Regions from separate parts of the Streptomyces sp. PSU-S4-23 genome, predicted to be linked through region 2. Evidence: riboswitches for the same ligand, from Rfam matches in the RefSeq annotation. Region 2 holds a riboswitch; the other holds the start of a gene.

Region 1 (7,660 bases), 4.2 Mb from region 2:
GAGAAGGGGTTCTCCGAGCCGTACACCGGGGCGAAGCCCAGGCGCGTGAGGCGCTGGTCGGCGACGCACTCCAGGTACTGCCGCATCGAGTCGGTGTTCATGCCCGGCAGGCCGTCGCCGCACAGGTCGCGCGCGAACTGCAGCTCGGCCTCGACGGCCTCCCGCAGCATGCCGGTGACCTGCCGCCCCAGCGCGTCGTCGAAGAGGTCCGGCTCCTCCTTGCGCACGGTGTCGACCACCTCGAAGGCGAAGCCCATGTGCATCGTCTCGTCGCGGAAGACCCAGTTGGTGCCCGTGGCCAGACCGTGCAGCAGGCCGCGGCTGCGGAACCAGTAGACGTACGCGAAGGCCCCGTAGAAGAACAGGCCCTCGATGCAGGCCGCGAAGCAGATGAGGTTGAGGAGGAAGCGGCGGCGGTCGGCCGCCGTCTCCAGCCGGTCGATCCGCTCCACCGAGTCCATCCACCGGAAGCAGAACCGTGCCTTCTCGCGGATCGACGGGATGTTCTCGATCGCCGCGAAGGCGGCGGCCCGCTCCTGCGGATCGGGGAGATAGGTGTCCAGCAGCGTCAGATAGAACTGGACGTGCACGGCCTCCTCGAACAGCTGGCGGGACAGGTACAGCCGCGCCTCGGGGGAGTTGATGTGCTTGTACAGGGTCAGCACGAGGTTGTTGGCCACGATCGAGTCGCCCGTCGCGAAGAACGCGACCAGCCGGCCGATCAGGTGCCGCTCCGCGGGGGTGAGCCTGGCGAGGTCGGCGACGTCCGAGTGGAGGTCGACCTCCTCCACGGTCCAGGTGTTCTTGACGGCGTCCCGGTAGCGCTCGTAGAAGTCGGGGTAGCGCATGGGGCGCAGGGTCAGTTCGAAGCCCGGGTCGAGCAGGTTCGCGCTCTTCTTCGGCGGGTGGAGGGACATCACTGGCACGCCTCGCAGGACTCGGGGTTCTCAAGGGAGCAGGCGACCGCGCCGGGGTCCGGGGCGGCCTGCTGCGCGGGGACGGCCGCCCGGGCCGCGCGGGCGATGCGGGTCGCCGGGCGCGAGCGCAGGTAGTACGTCGTCTTCAGGCCCCGCTTCCAGGCGTACGCGTACATCGAGGAGAGCTTGCCGATGGTCGGCGTCTCCATGAACAGGTTCAGGGACTGGCCCTGGTCCAGGAACGGGGTGCGGGCGGCGGCCATGTCGATCAGCCCGCGCTGCGGGATCTCCCACGCCGTGCGGTACAGCGTCCGCACCTCCTCGGGGATCCAGGCGAAGTCCTGCACCGACCCGTTCGCCTCGCGCAGCGCCTCCCGGGTGCGGGCGTCCCAGACGCCCAGCTTCTTCAGGTCGTCGACCAGGTAGGAGTTGACCTGGAGGAACTCCCCGGACAGCGTCTCGCGCTTGAACAGATTGGAGACCTGCGGCTCGATGCACTCGTACACGCCCGCGATGGACGCGATGGTGGCGGTCGGCGCGACGGCGAGCAGCAGCGAGTTGCGCATGCCGACGGCCGCGATCCGTTCCCGCAGCGCCGCCCAGCGCTCCGGCCAGGCCGGTTCGACGTCGTAGTGGTCGGGGTGCAGCACACCCTGGGCGGTGCGGGTCTTCTCCCAGGCCGGCAGCGGGCCGTGGACCTCGGCGAGGTCGGCGGAGGTCTCGTACGCGGCGAGCATGATGCGCTCGGCGACACGGGTGGACAGCGCCTTCGCCTCGGGTGAGCCGAAGGGCAGGCGGAGCTTGAAGAACACGTCCTGCAGACCCATCACTCCCAGGCCCACCGGGCGCCACTCGGCGTTGGAGCGGCCCGCCTGCGCGGTCGGGTAGTAGTTGATGTCGACGACGCGGTCCAGGAAGGCGACGGCGGTACGGACCGTGGCGTCCAGCCGCTCCCAGTCGAGGTCGCCGCTCGCCGCGTCGGCGAACGCGCCGAGATTGACCGACCCCAGATTGCAGACCGCCGTCTCCCCGTCGTGCGTGACCTCCAGGATCTCGGTGCAGAGGTTGGAGGAGTGGATGACGTGGCCCGGCCGTGCCGTCTGGTTGCCGGTGCGGTTGGCGGCGTCCTTGAAGGTCATCCAGCCGTTGCCGGTCTGGGCGAGCGTGCGCATCATACGGCCGTACAGATCGCGGGCCGGGATGGTCCTGCGGGCGAGCCCGGCGGCCTCCGCCGCGCGGTAGGCGGCGTCGAACTCCTCGCCCCAGAGGTCGACCAGCTCCGGCACGTCGGACGGTGAGAACAGCGACCACGGCCGGTCGGCCTCGACCCGGCGCATGAACTCGTCCGGGACCCAGTGCGCGAGGTTGAGGTTGTGGGTGCGGCGGGCGTCCTCACCGGTGTTGTCCCGCAGTTCGAGGAACTCCTCGATGTCGGAGTGCCAGGTCTCCAGGTAGACCGCGGCGGCGCCCTTGCGCCGGCCGCCCTGGTTCACCGCGGCGACCGAGGCGTCCAGGGTCTTCAGGAACGGGACGATGCCGCCCGAGTGCCCGTTGGTGCCGCGGATGAGGGACCCGCGGGAGCGGATGCGGGAGAACGACAGCCCGATGCCGCCGGCGTGCTTGGAGAGGCGGGCGACCTGGTGGTAGCGCTCGTAGAGGGAGTCCAGCTCGTCCTTCGGGGAGTCGAGGAGGTAGCAGGACGACATCTGGGGGTGCCGCGTGCCGGAGTTGAAGAGCGTGGGGGAGGAGGGGAGGTAGTCGAGGCGGCTCATCAGCCGGTAGAGCGCGGCGACCTCGTCCACGGTCCGGGAGCCGGACTCCGGGCCGGGCACCGTGTCCCCGGCGAGGCCGCAGGCGACGCGCAGCATGAAGTACTGCGGTGTCTCGACGGTCTTGCGGGTGATCGGGTGCCGCAGGAGGTAGCGGCTGTGCAGGGTGCGCAGACCGAAGTAGCCGAAGCGGTCGTCGGCAAGGGGGTCCACGAGTGCGTCGAGCCGGTCGGCGTGCAGGCGCACGAACGCGGCGGTGCGGTCGGCGATGAGCCCTTCCCGGTGTCCGGTGGCGATGGACTCCGTGAACGACGTGACGCCCTGTGACGCGGCCTCGGCCCGGATCCCGATCGTCAGCAGCCGGGCGGCCAGCCTTGAGTACGCGGGATCCTCGGAGACGAGGCCGGCGGCCGCCTCCATGGCCAGTTCGCGCAGCTCCGCCTCGTCCGTGTGCGCCGACCGGCCGCGCAGCGCGGCGGCGGCGACCCGGCCGGGGTCGGCGTCCGGAAGGTCGGCGGTCAGCTCGGTCAGGGTCCGCAGCAGCGCGGCACCGGGACCGTCCCTCCCGTCGGTCACCGCCGGTGTCGCGGACGGAGTCGCTGACACCGGGTCGGCTGGCGCGATGGTCACGTAGGGCTCTCCCTCGCTCGGCACGGGGCCTTGCGGAGGGTGGGGCGGCTCACGAGCGCACGCGGCGTCGCGTCCACCGGCCCATTCCACGAGGCCCGGACGTCAGGGCGCCGGGCCGGACGGCCGGGCGCGCTGTCGGCAGGCCCTCGGACTGACGCTCGTACGCGCACGCGGAGGCGAACACGCAGAAGTACACCGTTGCGGGACAGTTCCGGATTCGCACCGGATTCCCCTGCGGCGACAGCGAGCATGAGCATACATCTTGTGCCGGGGTTCGATGTCACCCCCAGATGTTGTGTCCTGTCGGCTTCGGGGTGTGTCAGAGGGGCAACTCATAGGTGAGGAGGGCGAGGTCGAGGTGCGGGATCGGGTTCCAGTCGCGCCCGGGGGTGCGGACGAAGCCCAGGCGCTCGTAGATGCGGTGGGCGGTGCGCATCGTGTGCTGGGTCGACAGGACGATCCGCACGCAGCCGTCCGTGGCCCGCGCCCGGTCGACACAGGCGCGTACGAGGGCCTCGCCGATCCCCCGGCCCCGGGCCGCGTGGGAGACGGCGAGCATCCGTATCTCGGCCTCGCCGGGGCGGGCGATGTCCGCCATGGGGCCCCCGTCCGGCACGAAGGTCACCCCGCCGAGCACGCTCCCCCGGGCAGCGGGGACGCTCGTGCGCCCGATCGCCACCAGCACCTCTGCGGCGGCGGCCCGCTTGGCCACGTCCCTCAGCTCGCCGAGGTACTCGTCGCTCTCCCCGAAGTCCAGGAGGCCGTCTCGGAGGTACGCCTGTGCGGTGATCTCCCCGAGCGTCTCGTAGTCGCCGGGTTCCGCCCGCCGGATCACGATGTCCATGAGGGTCAGTGTGCAGGACGGGTACGACAACGGGCCGCCGGATCACTCCGGCGGCCCGTCCTCAGGTCCGGCTCAGTGTGCGGTGTCCGCCGTGGCCGGCGGCAGTTCCACCTGCACCCCGGGGTCGCCCGCGTCCGCCGTGTAGTCGCCCGGCTGGGTCTCGTCGACGCCTTCCGGAGCCTTGACCGCCTTCAGGACGAGGGTCAGCACCACGGTGACCGCGACGTTCAGCACGAACGCCGTCAGGCCGATGTAGCCCATCTCGCCGATGCCGGGGATCTCCTTCGCCGAGCCGCCGAAGTGCTTCTGGGTCGGGGAGGCGACGCCGTACGCGGCGATCGTGCCGTACACCATGCCGACCGCCCAGCCCGCCAGCAGCGCCCAGCGGTGGAACCAGCGGGTGAACAGGCCGCCGACCATGGCCGGGAAGGTCTGCAGGATCCAGATACCGCCGAGGAGCTGGAAGTTGATGGCCACCGTCTTGTCCATCGTCAGGACGAAGACCAGGGCGCCCACCTTCACCAGCAGCGACACGATCTTGGAGACCCTGGTCTCCTGGTGGGGCGTGGCATCCGGCTTGATGAAGTCCTTGTAGATGTTGCGGGTGAAGAGGTTCGCCGCCGCGATGGACATGATCGCCGCCGGGACGAGCGCCCCGATGCCGATCGCCGCGAACGCCACGCCCGCGAACCAGTCCGGGAACATGTCCTCGAACAGCTGCGGGATCGCCAGCTGGCCGTTCTGCACCTTGACACCGGCCGCGATGGCCATGAAGCCGAGCAGCGCGAGCAGACCCAGCATCAGCGAGTACAGGGGCAGGATCGTGGTGTTGCGGCGGATCACCTCACGGCTGCGTGAGGACAGCGTCGCGGTGATCGAGTGGGGGTACATGAACAGCGCCAGCGCCGAGCCCAGCGCGAGGGTCACGTATGTCCACTGGCCCGCCTCCGGGGTCACCAGCGCCCCGCGCGGCTTGCCCGTCGCCGGGTTCGTCTGCGAGAACGCCTGGCCGGCCTTGGTGAAGATGTCGTCGAAGCCGCCCAGCTTGATCGGGATGTAGATGATCGCCACCGCGATGACGATGTAGATCAGCGCGTCCTTCACGAACGCGATCAGGGCGGGCGCCCGCAGACCCGAGGAGTACGTGTAGGCCGCCAGCACGCCGAAGGCGATCAGCAGCGGCAGGTCCTTCACGAACCAGTGCGTGCTCGTGCCGCCGCCCACGCCCATCACGTCCAGCACGGCCTGGATGCCGACCAGCTGGAGCGCGATGTACGGCATCGTCGCCAGGATGCCGGTGACCGCCACCGCCAGCGACAGGCCCTTCGAGCCGAAGCGGCCGCGCACGAAGTCCGACGTCGTCACGTAGCCGTGCCGGTGCGACACCGACCACAGACGGGGCAGGAACATGAAGATCAGCGGGTAGACCAGGATCGTGTACGGCACCGCGAAGAAGCCCATCGCGCCCGCCGCGTAGATCGCCGCCGGCACGGCCACGAAGGTGTACGCCGTGTAGAGGTCGCCGCCGAGCAGGAACCAGGTGATCCAGGTGCCGAACGACCGTCCGCCCAGGCCCCATTCGTCCAGGGTGTGCTCGTTGTCGGCCTTGCGCCAGCGTGCCGCCAGGAAGCCCATGACGGTCACGGCCAGGAAGAAGAAGACGAAGACGCCGAGCGCCACGCCGTTCACGCCGTCCTTCATTCCGCCGCACCGCCCTTCTTCGAGGCCTGGGCGCGCTGGTCACGCTGCCACAGCTTGTACGCGATCATCGTCAGCGCCGTGGAGATCAGCACCCACAGCATCTGGTACCAGTAGAAGAAGGGGATGCCGATGAAGGCCGGGTCCGTCTTGGCATAGGACCCGACCCACAGCATCGCGACAAAAGGAGCTAGGAGGCAGAGGGCGATGACGACGCGCACAGGCGTCACCACCGCCGTCCCTCTTGCGGTGGGCTCGTTCGACATGGGCGGCTCCGTCTCCTCACTGATCACTGGGGGTAACGCGCAGGCAATGTAGGTGACGGTGTCTGGAATGCGGAAGCCCCCTCCGCATATCGGTTTCCAACAGCAATAGAAACCCCCGGGGGTATATACCTCTGGGTCGTCCGTACGCACCCGTGTGAGTACGCAGCGTGACGGAACGGGGGCCGGGAAACGTTCTGGGTGGGCACCGGGCCGTCCTCCCGTCCGTGCGGCGACGGGAGGACGGTAGAGCAGCTTCGGGGGCGGCGCCATACCGCCCGCACGTTGTTCTACTCGGTGGGCCTCTTCAGCCTCGCCACGAACTTGTAGCGGTCGCCGCGGTAGACGGACCGCACCCACTCCACCGGCTGGCCCTGCCGGTCCAGGGAGTGCCGCGAGAGCATCAGCATCGGCAGGCCCACGTCCGTGCCGAGCAGGCCGGCCTCGCGCGGGGTGGCCAGCGACGTCTCGATGGTCTCCTCGGCCTCGGCGAGGTGGACGTCGTAGACCTCCGCGAGCGCCGTGTACAGCGAGGTGTACTTCACCAGCGACCGGCGCAGCGCCGGGAAGCGCTTCGCGGACAGGTGCGTCGTCTCGATGGCCATCGGCTCGCCGCTCGCCAGCCGCAGCCGTTCGATGCGCAGCACCCGGCCGCCGGGCGAGATGTCGAGCAGTCCGGCGAGCATGTCGTCGGCGGTGATGTAGCCGATGTCCAGCAGCTGCGAGGTCGGCTCCAGGCCCTGGGCCCGCATGTCCTCGGTGTACGAGGTGAGTTGCAGCGCCTGCGAGACCTTCGGCTTGGCGACGAACGTGCCCTTGCCCTGGATGCGCTCCAGGCGGCCCTCGACGACCAGTTCCTGCAGGGCCTGGCGCACGGTCGTGCGTGAGGTGTCGAACTCGGCCGCCAGCGTGCGCTCGGGCGGCACCGGCGTCCCGGGCGGCAGCGTCTCCGTCATCTCCAGCAGATGCTTCTTCAGACGGTAGTACTTAGGCACGCGCGCGGTGCGGACGGTCGCCCCGCCCTCGCTCTCCGCACTGCTGACGTCGGTGCTCATGCTCTGCCTTCCCGGCTCCGGATGCCGAAGCGACCGACAGGCCCGTCGGTCACGGCTCACATCGTGGCACGGCTTCACGGGGGCGGATGCCCCCGGACGCTTCGTGATCCCCGTTACGCGGCCGGGGATCCCCTCTGTATACCGTCGGCGTCCCGGATGGTCTAGTCCACCCCGTCCATGTGGTCCAGTCGGACCCGCCCCTCCGGACCGTGCCCGTTTTTGCTGGGTTCCTACTTAAAGGTCCTTGCATATGTAGGTCCCGTAACGGACGCCGGGAGCGCTCCGTGCACCCTTGACACACCTATTGGTCTGGGCCAAGCTCCCCGGTACTGGTCTACACCATTGGTCCAGTCCCGGCCCCACGTGCCGTACTCGTCGTCAGTCGCCGCGGGGACAAGGGGGGTTTGTGGCATCCCTGAGGAGGGTGGCGTGAAGCGCAAGCTGACAGCCGCGATCGGTATCGCGGGAATGATGGTCTCCATCG
Region 2 (7,660 bases):
CGCCGCGCGCCGCCCGGCCGTCCAGTCCGCGCCCGTACGCGTAGCCGCCCCACACGGCGTACACCTCGGCGAGGTCGGCGTCGGACCTCCAGTTCCGCGCGTCGATCAGCGGCAGCAGTCCCGCGCCGTACGCGCCCGGCTTGGAGCCGAAGATGCGGGCCGTCGCGCGCCGCCGGTCGCCGTGGGCGGCGGTGTCCTCGTCGGCGTGCGCGCGCACGAAGTTCCGCTCGGCGGGCTCGTCCAGCTCGGCGACCGCCCGCACGGCGTCGTCGACGAGGCCCACGACGTGCGGGAACGCGTCGCGGAAGAAGCCCGAGATACGGACCGTGACGTCGATGCGAGGGCGGCCCAGCTCGGCGAGCGGCACGATCTCGAAGCCGGTCACCCGGCGCGAGGCGTCGTCCCACACCGGGCGGCAGCCGAGCAGCGCGAGGATCTCGGCGATGTCGTCGCCCTGGGTGCGCATGGCGGACGTGCCCCAGACGGTCAGGCCCACGGACCTGGGGTACTCGCCGGTGTCGCCGAGATGGCGGGCGACCAGTGAGTCCGCCAGCGACTGCCCGACCTCCCAGCTCAGCCGCGAGGGAATGGCCTTGGGGTCGACGGAGTAGAAGTTGCGGCCGGTCGGCAGGACGTTGACGAGGCCGCGGGTCGGGGAGCCCGACGGCCCGGCCGGGACGTAGCCGCCGTCGAGCGCCCTGAGGATGTGCCCGATCTCGTCGGTGGTCCGGGCCAGCCGGGGCACGACCTCGGCGCACGCGAACTCCAGGACGGCGACGGCGTCCGGCGGTTCGGTGCCGAGCACCTCCCGCACGAGCACGGGTGCGGTCCCGGGGTGCCAGTCGCGCGCCTCCATGCCCTCCGCGAGGCGGCGGCACAGCACCTCCAGGAGGTCGATCGCGTCCGCCGCCGTACGCGACGGGCCCGCCACCAGGTCCGTCAGCTCGGCCGGCACCTTCACCGGGGCACCCGGCCGTGCGAGCAGCTCCTTCTCCACCAGGCCGAACTGCCCGGCGAGCGACGCCCGCAGGCCCGGGAGCGCGTTCGCCCGGCCGCCCCACACCTGCGCGGCGCGCAGCACGGCGAGCACCAGGTTCACGCGCGGCTCGCCGACCGGGCCGCCGCCCAGCACGTGCAGTCCGTCCCGGATCTGCACGTCCTTGATCTCGCACAGATAGCCGTCGATGTGCATGACGAACTCGTCGAACGCGTCCTCGTCCGGCTGCTCGTCCACGTGCAGGTCGTGGTGCAGCTCGGCGGCCTTGACGAGGGTCCAGATCTGGGCCCGTACCGCGGGCGCCTTCGCCGGGTCCAGGTCGGACACCAGCGCGTACTCGTCGAGCAGCTGCTCCAGCTTCGCCAGGTCGCCGTAGGTGTCGGCGCGCGCCATCGGCGGTACGAGGTGGTCGACGACCGTGGCGTGCCCGCGCCGCTTGGCCTGGGTGCCCTCGCCGGGGTCGTTGACGATGAAGGGGTACACCAGGGGCAGGTCGCCGAGGACGGCGTCCGGCGCGCAGCCCCGGCCGAGACCGAGGCCCTTGCCCGGCAGCCACTCCATGGTGCCGTGCTTGCCCATGTGCACCACGGCGTCGGCCCGGAACGTGTTCTCCAGCCAGCGGTACGCCGCCATGTAGTGGTGCGACGGCGGCATGTCGGGGTCGTGGTAGATCGCGATCGGGTTCTCGCCGAAGCCGCGCGGCGGCTGGATCATCACGACGACGTTCCCGAACCGCAGCGACGCCAGCACGATGTCGTCGCCGTCGACGTACAGGCCGCCCGGCGGCTCGCCCCACGCCCCGGTCATCGCGTCCCGCAGCCCCGGGTCGAGCGCCTCGAACCACGCCCGGTAGTCGGCGAGGGGCACCCGCGCGGGCGCGGCGGCCAGCTGCTCCTCCGTCAGCCACTCCACGTCATGGCCGCCGGCCGCGATGAGCCGGTGGATCAGCTCGTCGCCCTCCGCGGGGTGCCCCTCGACGGCGTACCCCGCGTCGCGCAGCGCGTCCAGGACCCGTACCGCCGACGCGGGCGTGTCCAGGCCGACCGCGTTGCCGACCCGCGAGTGCTTGGTCGGGTAGGCGGTGAAGACGAGCGCGATCCGCTTGTCGGCGTTCGCCGTGTGCCGCAGCCGCGCGTGCCGTACGGCGATCCCGGCGACCCGCGCCGCCCGCTCCGGGTCGGCCGCGTACACCGGTACGCCGTCCGGGCCCTGCTCCTTGAAGGAGAAGGGGACCGTGACGAGGCGGCCGTCGAACTCCGGGATCGCGACCTGCATGGCCGCGTCCATGGGGGAGAGGGCGGCGTCGGACTCCTCCCACGCGGCGCGGGAGGAGGTCAGGCACAGGCCCTGGAGCACCGGGGCACCCAGGTCCGCGAGCGCCCCGACGTCCCAGGACTCCTCTTCGCCGCCCGCCGACGCCTGGGAGGCGTGCGTGCCGCCGGCGGCGAGGACGGTGGCCACCAGGGCGTCGGCCCCCGACAGCAGCGCGTACAGCCCCGGGTCGGCGCCGCGCAGCGAACCGCAGAACACCGGCAGGGCGTTGGCGCCCTTCGCCTCGATCGCGTCGCACAGCGCGTCCACGAAGGCGGTGTTGCCGCTCAGTTCATGGGCCCGGTAGAAGAGCACGCCGACGGTGGGCCGCCCCTCGACGTGCCCCCGCTCCCCATGGACCCCGTACTCGGGCATCGTGCGCGGCTCGACGAACCCCTCACCGGTCAGCAGCACGGTGTCGGACAGGAACCGGGCCAGTTCCGCGAGGTTGGCGGGGCCGCCCTCCACGAGGTAGCGCAGCGCCTCGGCCACGACACCCGCGGGCGCGGACGACTCGGCCATCAGCTCGGCGTCGGGCACGGACTCTCCGCCCAGCAGCACGGTCGGGACACCGCAGGCCCTCAGCCGGGCGAGCCCGTCCTCCCAGGCGCGCTTGCCGCCCAGCAGACGTACGACGGCGATGTCCGCGCCCTCCAGGAGGGCGGGCAGCTCGGTGTCGACGTCCACCCGGACCGGGTTGCCGATCCGGTAGGGCGCGCCGGAGGCACGGGCCGCCAGCAGATCCGTGTCGGCGGTCGACAACAACAACACTGTGCTCATGCGGGCGCTCCCGGGGGAATGAAGGGCAGTCCTGGCGGCGCGCCCGACTCGATGAGCCGCCACAGCGCGTCCGTGTCCGCGTGCTGTTCGATCAGGTCGCCGAGCCGGTCGAGCTGCTCCTCGCGCAGCGCGGCGAACGACGTGTCGGGCGCGGGCACGAAGCGGCGGCCCGCGGCGGCCGCCACCTCGCGCAGGAACGCCCGCCGGAAACCGTCCGACTCCAGGGAGCCGTGCCAGTGGGTGCCCCAGGTCTGACCGACCCGGCAGCCGTCGAGGAAGGGATCGCCACCGGTGACCTCGGCGACCCCGTGGTGGATCTCGTACCCCTCGACGCGCTCGCCGAGGGCCTTTCCGGCGGGCCGGGTCAGGGTCTTCTCCCGTGCGAACCGGACCCGCACCGGCAGCACCCCCAGCCCCTCGACGTGTCCCCTGCGGCTCTCCACCTCGTCCTCGATGTGCTCGCCGAGGATCTGGAAACCGCCGCAGACACCGAGGACCGGGCGCCCTTCCGCGGCCCTGCGCACCAGGGCGTCCGCGAGGCCGCGTTCGCGCAGCCACTCCAGGGCCCTGACGGTGCCGCGGGTGCCGGGGACGACGACGAGGTCGGCGTCGGCCAGCTCCTCGGGCCGGTCCACGAACCGGACCGCCACGCCCGGCTCGGCGGCCAGCGCGTCCACGTCGGTGAAGTTGGACATGAGGGGGACGGCGCACACGGCGACCCGCAGCACGTCCTCGCCGAACGGCGCGGCGATCCGAGACTCGCGTACGGCACCCCGGAGGGACACCCGCAGCCCGTCCTCCTCGTCGATCCCGAGGCCGTGCCGGAACGGCAGCACGCCGTAAGTCCGCCGTCCGGTGAGCCCGTGCAGCATGTCGAGCCCCGGCTCCAGCAGTGAGACGTCGCCGCGGAACTTGTTGACGAGGAATCCGGCGACGAGCTCCTGGTCCTCGCGCGAGAGCAGCGCGACCGTGCCGAAGAAGGAGGCGAACACGCCACCGCGGTCGATGTCGCCGACGACGAGGACGGGGAGCCGGGCGTTGCGGGCGATCCCCATGTTCACGATGTCGGTGCGCCGCAGATTGATCTCGGCAGGACTGCCGGCCCCCTCGCAGATCACCGCGTCGTAGGTGCCCCGCAACTCGGCGAGGCAGTCCAGGACGGTGCCGAGAAGCTGCCGTTGCCGCCCCCCGTGGTACCCGCGTGCGCTCAGCTCGCCGACCGGCCTGCCGAGCAGCACGACCTGGCTGCTCTGCTCGCCGCCCGGCTTGAGCAGTACGGGGTTCATCAGCGCGGTCGGCTCGGTACGGCACGCCTGGGCCTGCATGGCCTGCGCCCGCCCGATCTCGGCGCCCTCACGGGTGACGAAGGAGTTGAGGGACATGTTCTGCGCCTTGAAGGGCGCGACCTTCACTCCCTGCCGTACCAGCCAGCGGCAGATCCCGGCGGCGACGACGCTCTTGCCGGCGTCGGAGGTGGTGCCGGCGACGAGGAGTCCGCCGCTCATGAGGTGTGTCCCTTCGCGAGAAGCCGTCGGGCCGCGAGGCGCCCGGCGAGGGTGACGCCGAGCGCGAGCCCGCTGACCCCGCGGGAGAGCCGTACCGCCCGTTCGATGTCGTCCGTGCGCACCGCGCGCCCCGCCGCGTTGAGGACGGGCCGGTGCTCGACGCGGCCCCCGTACGACAGCGTTCCGCCCAGCCGTACGCCCAGGGCACCCGCGAACGCGGCCTCCACCGGGCCCGCGTTGGGGCTCGGATGCCGCGCGGCGTCGGCACGCCAGGCGCGCACGGCGCCGCGCGGATCGGGGCCGGAGGCCGCCGCGAGGAGGGCTGTCAGCCGTGCCCCCGGCCATCCGGCGAGGTCGTCGAGCCGGGCGGACGCCCACCCGAACCGCCGGTACCGGGGCGAGACGTGGCCCACCATGGCGTCGAGGGTGTTGACGGCACGGAAGCCGGCGAGCCCGGGCACACCGGCGACGGCTCCCCACACCAGCGCGCCCACCACGGCGTCGGAGGTGTTCTCGGCGACGGACTCCACGACCGCCCGCGCGATCCCGTCGGCGTCGAGCGCCTGGGGGTCCCGTCCGCACAGATGGGGCAGCCGCGCACGGGCGGCCCCGATGTCCCCCGCCTCCAGGGAGCGCCCGACGGCCCGCGCCTCCCGCGCCAGGGACGTCCCCCCGACGACGGCCCAGGTGGCGGCGGCGGTCAGGACCAGGGACGCGGCGCGCGAGGGGCGCGCGACGGACGCGGCCAGCGCCGCCGTCGCCACGGCGCCCCCGGCGCACACGGCGGTGTGCAGCGCGCCCCACCCGCGGTGGTCCCGCCACAACACCCGCTCCACGACGCCCGCGGCCCGCCCGAACGCGGCGACCGGATGCCCTCGGCGCGGATCGCCGAGCAGGAGGTCACCGAGGAGGCCGGCGGCGGCGCCGTACGCGAAGACGCGATCGGCACCCATCGGCTCAGCCGACCGTGGGGTCGGGCAGGGGGCGGGTACGGAACCTCGATCGGCAGCCGCGCATGGCGATATGTCCTCACTCAGGGTGTCCACGCCCTGGTTCGATGAGACCGGCGGTGAGAGTTCCTGGCTCCCGGGACGTTCCTTCCCGGTGACAGTGGCGGGACCGCGCCGGACTTGCACCGGCTTCCTCTCCTGCCGCCGTGGTGGCCCCGGCAGTCCACCACGCCTCCGGAACACCCGTCAACTGGGTCTTGACCTGCGACGCTGCGGTGTGCTGAGCCCCACACCGCTGAAATATCGTCAGCCAACCGAATCGGCGCTATCTGTGCTCTTTCCGCGCGGGGAAGCTGGGAAGACTAGGGACGGCACTACGAACGAATCGGCATGACCAACGCGAAGAGCGCCGACGAGCGGCATTGGGTGATTCGTTGCGGGGAGACGAACCTGGTGTGGCCGGGCCTCTGTTGCCTGTGGCAGCGGTGGGACACGGCGCTCGGGAGCGTCACGGTGAGGACGCTGTGTCGGTGCGCTGACTGGTGAGTGGAGGTCGGTGTGATCGGCAGGGACCCGACGGGGCGGGTGTGGCGCAAGAGCAGTCACTCGGGAGGGGACAACAACGACTGCGTCGAAGTGACCGTGGAGACAGCGCACGTGCTCGTGCGTGACTCGAAACGGCGGGCCGGGCCGGTGCTCGTCTTTCGCCGTGCCGCGTGGTGTGGTTTGCTGGCTGGACTTGAGAACCCGGCGGCCGGCGGTTTCTGAAGGGGCCGTCCAGAGGGCGGGAGGGGACCCGTATGGCAGACAGGGCCAGGGATGTCTCGGCACGCGCGGGCGGTCCCCACACTCCGCGCCCGTCCTTGTCGGCGGCGGCCCCGCTGGCACTCTTCTCCTTGACCACGGGGGTGTTCGCGGTGGGCGTCGGAGCGCTCGCCGCGCTGCTCGTACCGGGATCCACGGCGCGGGCCCTGGTCTGGCTCGTGGTGACGATCGTCGCGGCCGCCAGCGCCGGGCTGTGGTGGGGCCTCACCCCCGTCACGGAGCGTCTCCGTGTTCTCGACCGGGCTGTGGCGACGGTTCGTCCGCGGGGCTCGGGGACCCGCTGAGCCCGGGCGCGCGCGGCGCCGACGAGCGGCCGCGCAGCGACCGGCCGACGCAGGCCGCGAGCACGGTGACGGCGGCCGCGCCGAGTACCCCGACCACCGTCGTGGTCAGGGGGGTCAGAGCGTCCAGCGCGAGGCTGGGCGCCACCCGGGCGGACACGGCGATGCCGAACAGCAGGACGCTGCCGCACGCCGTGCCCAGCAGCAGTCGGCCGCCCGGGGGCCGTGTGCCGTCCTCGCCGCCCGTGTGCTCCACCTCGTGGAGCGCGGGGGCGCCCTCGTGCGGCCCGGCGGGCCGCGGCGGGACGCCCGGCGGCCTGTCCGTCGCGACGGAGCGGAGCGTGCGCAGCCGCCTGTACCAGTCAGCAATCCCCAAGGCCGCCATGGCCCCTCCCCGTTGTCCGCCCGGGCCGTTCCTCCCGGGTTTCAGCCGTTGCCGAGACTCTCCTTGACCGCGTCGATCAGCTCGATCATCCGGTCGCCGTCGTACGCCTTGTTGCTGATGTCCTCGAAGCACTCCTGGTAGCGGGACGTGAGGTCGAGGTCGTCCCGGTTCGCCACGCTGCCGGTGGCGCCCTCCAGGTAGAGCAGGTCGTCGTCGTCCCTGAAGCCGAGCAGGGTGAAGGACCCGCCCATGCTGTAGTGCGCGCCCGCCGCGAACGGCAGCAGGCGCATGGTGACCCTGGGGTGCTGGGACATCGTCTTGAGGTGTTCCAGCTGACGTCGCATCACCCCCGGTCCGCCGATGACCCTCCGCACGACCGCCTCGTCCAGCACGATGCTCACGTCGGGCCCCTGCTCGCCGTCGAAGATCCGCTCCTGCCTGGTGGTGCGCAGCTCCGCCGAGCGCCGGGCCACTTCGGCGGTCTCGCGGGGTTCCAGCTGGGCCATCGTGTAGTCCTCGATCTGGAACAGCGAGTAGACGACCGACGGGTGGTAGAAGCGGATCGAGGTCGCGGCGCTCTCGTAGCCCAGGTACTGGGCGAACTGCGGCCGCACCATGTCGCTGTA

Evidence for each region. Region 2 has a riboswitch for cobalamin ahead of ACZ79I_RS08425 (cobalamin biosynthesis protein). Riboswitches for the same ligand answer to the same signal wherever they lie in the genome.
Region 1: another riboswitch for cobalamin. It lies ahead of ACZ79I_RS26835 (ribonucleoside-diphosphate reductase subunit alpha); the one in region 2 lies ahead of ACZ79I_RS08425 (cobalamin biosynthesis protein).

The regions. Positions count from the first base shown of each region.
Region 1 covers NZ_JBVMUU010000002.1:5,848,207-5,855,866, forward strand. Annotated here, with positions in the region: gene ACZ79I_RS26830 (ribonucleotide-diphosphate reductase subunit beta) at 1-917, opposite strand, end outside; gene ACZ79I_RS26835 (ribonucleoside-diphosphate reductase subunit alpha) at 917-3,316, opposite strand; adenosylcobalamin-variant (AdoCbl-variant) riboswitch at 3,449-3,560, opposite strand; gene ACZ79I_RS26840 (GNAT family N-acetyltransferase) at 3,636-4,160, opposite strand; gene mctP (monocarboxylate uptake permease MctP) at 4,233-5,861, opposite strand; gene ACZ79I_RS26850 (DUF3311 domain-containing protein) at 5,858-6,124, opposite strand; gene ACZ79I_RS26855 (GntR family transcriptional regulator) at 6,412-7,176, opposite strand; gene ACZ79I_RS26860 (extracellular solute-binding protein) at 7,606-7,660, shown strand, end outside.
Region 2 covers NZ_JBVMUU010000002.1:1,667,591-1,675,250, reverse strand. Annotated here, with positions in the region: gene cobN (cobaltochelatase subunit CobN) at 1-3,088, opposite strand, end outside; gene ACZ79I_RS08430 (cobyric acid synthase) at 3,085-4,593, opposite strand; gene ACZ79I_RS08425 (cobalamin biosynthesis protein) at 4,590-5,546, opposite strand; cobalamin riboswitch at 5,648-5,786, opposite strand; gene ACZ79I_RS08420 (DUF397 domain-containing protein) at 6,090-6,311, shown strand; gene ACZ79I_RS08415 (hypothetical protein) at 6,582-7,034, opposite strand; gene ACZ79I_RS08410 (helix-turn-helix domain-containing protein) at 7,076-7,660, opposite strand, start outside.